DNA from 2 places in the Streptomyces sp. Wb2n-11 genome. Region 2 is predicted to be linked to the other one. Evidence: riboswitches for the same ligand, from Rfam matches in the RefSeq annotation. Region 2 holds a riboswitch; the other holds the start of a gene.
What was found. A riboswitch is a leader RNA that binds a small molecule or an ion and turns the genes downstream of it on or off. The one in region 2 is predicted to bind S-adenosylmethionine.

Region 1 (2,388 bases), 1.3 Mb from region 2:
GAGCAGGGTCCGGACCAGCGGGTGGGCGCAGAACAGGCCGTCGCGTACGCCGATTCCGTACTCGGCGGAGAGCGCGGCCGCGAAATGGGAGCTGTTCCAGCCCTCGACGACGAAGGAGATGACGCCGACGCGCGGGGCGTCGTCCCCGAAGAGGGAGAGCACCCTGACCGCGCCGACCTCGGCCAACCCCTCCAGGACCTCCGTCACCAGCGCCTGCTCGCGCTCGACGAGGGAGTCGAAGCCGGCCTCGGTGAGCGCCTTGCAGGCGGAGGCGATCGAGTACACGCCGATGACGTTGGGCGAACCGGCCTCGTGGCGGGCGGCCGTGGTGTGCCACTCGACGTCCACGCCGCCGTCGGCGCGGCGGGCGACCTTGCGCGAGGCGCCGCCGCCCGCGAGGTACGGCTCGGCGCTCTGCAGCCAGTCGGCGCGGCCCGCCAGCACGCCGGAGCCGAACGGCGCGTACAGCTTGTGCCCGGAGAACGCGACCCAGTCGACGTCCAGTTCGGCGATGTCCAGCGGGTGGTGGGGCGCGAGCTGCGCGGCGTCGAGCACGATCCGCGCGCCGTGGGCGTGGGCGGCGGCGGCGAGCTCCTTCACCGGCCACAGCTCACCGGTGACGTTCGAGGCGCCGGTGACACACACCAGGGCGGGGCCGTACGGGTCGCGGTCGGCCAGCGCCCGCTCCAGGGTCTCGACGGCCTGGGCCGGGGTCCGGGGCGCGTTCAGGAAGTCGACCTCCGCGTCGCGCCAGGGCAGCAGCGAGGCGTGGTGCTCGGTCTCGAAGACGAACACCTGGCAGTCGGCGGGGAGGGCCGCGGCGAGCAGGTTGAGCGAGTCGGTCGTGGAGCGGGTGAAGACGACCTGGTCGCTGTCACGGCAGCCGAGGAACTCCGCGACGGTGGCGCGGCTGCTCTCGAAGAGGTCCGTCGACAGCTGCGAGAGGTAGCCGGCGCCGCGGTGCACGCTGCCGTAGTACGGGGCGTACGCCGCCACGTCGTCCCACACGCGCTGGAGGGCCGGGGCGCTCGCCGCGTAGTCGAGGGCGGCGTAGGTGACCTCACCACCCGTCACGAGCGGCACGAGGACATCTCGCCCGAGAACGGGCAGGGGCGCACAAACGGTCTGGTCGGCGGCAGCGGTGGAGACAGACATGGCGAACTCCTGAAACAGGCAGGCGAATTCCCCGCGCCGGCGGATACGCGGCAGCGCTGGAAAAGAAAGAGAAAAGGGGTGTGCGAAGAAGGGGCGAAAGGCCCTATCGCATTCGCTTGCTCACAAGAGGCTCCCTGAGGACCAGGACCCCAAGGTTTCGAGGGGTCCGCGCTTGCCGTGGACCTTTCTGTCCACGACCCGGTCTTCACCCGGGGCACCCCGCCACGGACGGAGGGTTGCCGGACAGCAAGCCGGGGCCAAAACGCTGTCACTCATGACCTGCCAAGCATCCTGCCACACGATCAAGAAGACGCAAGGCGCAGTCCACTGTTTGAGACCAAAGAGGTCTGGACTGCGCCTAGCGTCCCGCACCGGTCGCTCAGCTGTTGCTGGCAGCCACCCAGCGCTCCAGCGCCGCACGGGCCGCTCCCGAGTCGATCGACTCCGCCGCCCTGGCGATCCCCGCCGCGATCTGCTCGTCGAGGGACGCGTCGCTCGGGTCGAGGGCGACCAGCGCCGCCGCCGTGTTGAGCAGCACCGCCTCCCGCACGGGGCCGGTCTCGCCGGCCAGCAGCCGCCTCGCGACATCCGCGTTGTACGACGCGTCCGCGCCCCGCAGCGCCTCCACGGGCACGATCTCCAGGCCCACGTCGCGCGGGTCGAAGGACTGCTCCCGGACCGCCCCGTCCCGTACGACCCACACGCGCGAGGTCGCGGTGGTGGTCAGTTCGTCGAGGCCGTCGTCGCCCCGGAAGACCAGCGCGGAATTCCCCCGTTCGGCGAGCACACCCGCCACGATGGGGGCCATCCGGGCGTCGGCGACACCGACCGCCTGCGCCTTCACCTGCGCCGGGTTCGTCAGCGGGCCGAGGATGTTGAACGTCGTCGGCGCGCCCAGTTCCTTGCGCGCCTTCGCGACGTACCGCAGGGCCGGGTGGAACTTCACCGCGAAACAGAAGGTGATGCCCGCTTCCTCCGCGACCTCGGCGACACGCTTCGGCGTCAGCTCCAGGTTGACGCCGAGCTTCTCCAGTACGTCCGAGGCCCCGCTCGCGGACGAGGAGGCCCGGTTGCCGTGCTTGACGACCTTGGCCCCGGTGCCCGCGACGACGATCGCCGACATCGTGGAGATGTTGACCGTCTTGGCCAGGTCGCCGCCCGTACCGACGATGTCGACCGTACGGCCGGGCACCTCGATGGTGTTGGCGTGCGCGTACATGGCCCGCACCAGCC
Region 2 (2,388 bases):
CTCGCCGGTCCCGCGCCGCACCGCCTCCCGGTCGCCGTCCCCGAGCGCCGCGCACACCCACAGCGAGGAGGCTCCGTCCCCGTCCCGCCCGATCGCCGACAGACCGGAGACGAGACCGCCCCCGCCGCGCCTGGCGTCGAGTGAACCGTCCTCGCGGAGGGTGTACGAGACCGGGCCGCGATTGGAAGCGACGAGTACCTGTGCAGCGTGCTCGGAGACCATGTGGCGAACCTAGCCAGTCCTGGCTGCCCTCAAACGTGCGTACGGTCCGGAGCCTCCGGCGTCACGCCGCGCGGCGTGACGCGTACTCGTCGATCTCGCACATCGGCGGCCGCTCCTCCGTGTCCACCGCGTAGGTCCGCGGCACGAACCCGAACCCGCCGTCCTCGTCCCGTTCGAACTGCGTCAGCACGGGCCGCACCAGAGCGCCGCGCGAAAGCCGCTGCTGAGCCGTCCGGTAGATCGTGGCGGCCATCCGTCCGAGCGCCTGCCCGTCCTGGTGGCGGTGTTTGCGTACGCCCACGTCGACCTGGGCCAGCGCGTCCAGACCCACCGTGTGGAGCGAGTCGACGAGCAGGCCCAACTCCACTCCGTAACCGACGGGGAAGGGCAGCCGCTCCAGGAGCGAGCGGCGCACGGCGTACTCGCCGCCCAGCGGCTGGACGAATCCGGCCAGCTGCGGCCAGTGCAGATTGAGCAGCGGGCGGGCCACCAGCTCGGTCACCCGGCCGCCCTGACCTGTGGCTTCGCCGAGAGGGCGGTCGTACATCGCCTTCACGAAGTGCACGTCGGGCTCGGTGAGCAGCGGCCCGACGATGCCCGAGACGAACGAGGCGGAGAAGTCCTTCAGGTCCGAGTCGATGAAGCACACGATGTCGCCACTGGTCACCAGGAGTGACCGCCACAGCACCTCTCCCTTGCCGCGCAGGGCCGGTATGCGCGGCAGCACGGCGTCACGGTGGACGACCCGTGCCCCCGCCGCCGTCGCCACCTGCGCCGTGCGGTCCTTCGAACCGGAGTCGACGACGACGAGCTCGTCGACGAGCGGCACGGCCTCCATCAGCTCATGGCGTATCGCCGCGACGATGTCACCCACCGTCGACTCCTCGTCGAGGGCGGGCAGCACGACGCTGACGGTGTGGCCACGTCCGGTCTTGGCCGCGACCAGCTGGTCCAGCGACCGGTCGGCCGTGGTCCAGGACCGCAGTTCCAGCCAGCGCTCCACCTCTTCGAGCACGTGCTTCTCCCTTGCGTGCCATGCCGCAAAAGCGGCATATCAATACAGTCATCTCGCGGTGCGGACGACTGTCTCCGCCGCCCGGGGCTTCGGTTACAGTCTTGAACAACGCGGACCGCCCTCGCATCTCGGGGGGTCTCGCGGACACAAATGCGCCGGGTCCAGACCCGCCGCCATAGCGCTCATCCAGAGGGACAGAGGGAACGGCCCGTTGAAGTCCCGGCAACCATCCCGCCGACCGCGAGGTAACGGTGGGGACGGTGCCAATTCCGTCTCACGGCGAAACGCGCCGTGGGGAAGATGAGGAGAAAGGGCCTCGCCACCATGGCTGTGCAGACCGTCGAAACCGATGCAAGCGCCACCGACTCGCATTCCCTGCCCGTAGACCTGGGCCCCGCCGCCGCGCTTTCCTGCCGCGAGTGCGGAGAGCGATTCGAACTCGGCCCGATCTTCGCCTGTTCTTCCTGTTTCGGTCCTCTCGAGGTCGCCTACGACCTCCCGCTCGGTGACGCCGAGGCGTTGCGCAAGCAGATCGAGGCCGGACCGGACAACATCTGGCGCTACGCGCCGCTGCTGCCCGTGCCCGCCGACGTGGCGTCCAAGCCCAGCCTGAACCCCGGCTTCACCAAGCTCGTCAAGGCCGACAACCTGGCCCGCGAGCTGGGTGTCACCGGTGGTCTGTACGTCAAGGACGACTCCGGCAACCCGACGCACTCCTTCAAGGACCGCGTCGTCGCCATCGCCGTCGAGGCCGCACGCGCGTTCGGCTTCACCACGCTCTCCTGCTCCTCCACCGGCAACCTCGCCGGCGCGGTCGGCGCCGCCGCCGCGCGGGCCGGCTTCCGCTCCTGCGTGTTCATCCCGCACGACCTGGAGCAGGGCAAGGTCGTCATGGCCTCCGTCTACGGTGGCGACCTGGTCGGCATCGAGGGAAACTACGACGACGTCAACCGTTTCTGCTCCGAGCTCATCGGCGACCCGCTGGGCGAGGGCTGGGGATTCGTCAACGTCAACCTGCGCCCGTACTACGGCGAGGGCTCCAAGACCCTGGCGTACGAGATCTGCGAGCAGCTGGGCTGGGAGATCCCGGACCAGCTCGTCATCCCGATCGCCTCGGGCTCGCAGCTCACGAAGATCGACAAGGGCCTGAA

Region 1: linked by a shared signal. The riboswitch ahead of BN1555_RS23465 (aminotransferase class V-fold PLP-dependent enzyme) and the one ahead of thrC (threonine synthase) in region 2 are both predicted to bind S-adenosylmethionine.

Annotation. Positions count from the first base shown of each region.
Region 1 covers NZ_CVPB01000001.1:5,156,629-5,159,016, reverse strand. The annotation lists gene BN1555_RS23465 (aminotransferase class V-fold PLP-dependent enzyme) at 1-1,155, opposite strand, end outside; SAM riboswitch class IV at 1,319-1,435, opposite strand; gene trpD (anthranilate phosphoribosyltransferase) at 1,535-2,388, opposite strand, start outside.
Region 2 covers NZ_CVPB01000001.1:3,879,742-3,882,129, forward strand. The annotation lists gene BN1555_RS17765 (alpha,alpha-trehalose-phosphate synthase (UDP-forming)) at 1-222, opposite strand, end outside; gene BN1555_RS17770 (glucosyl-3-phosphoglycerate synthase) at 284-1,237, opposite strand; SAM riboswitch class I at 1,417-1,544, shown strand; gene thrC (threonine synthase) at 1,562-2,388, shown strand, end outside.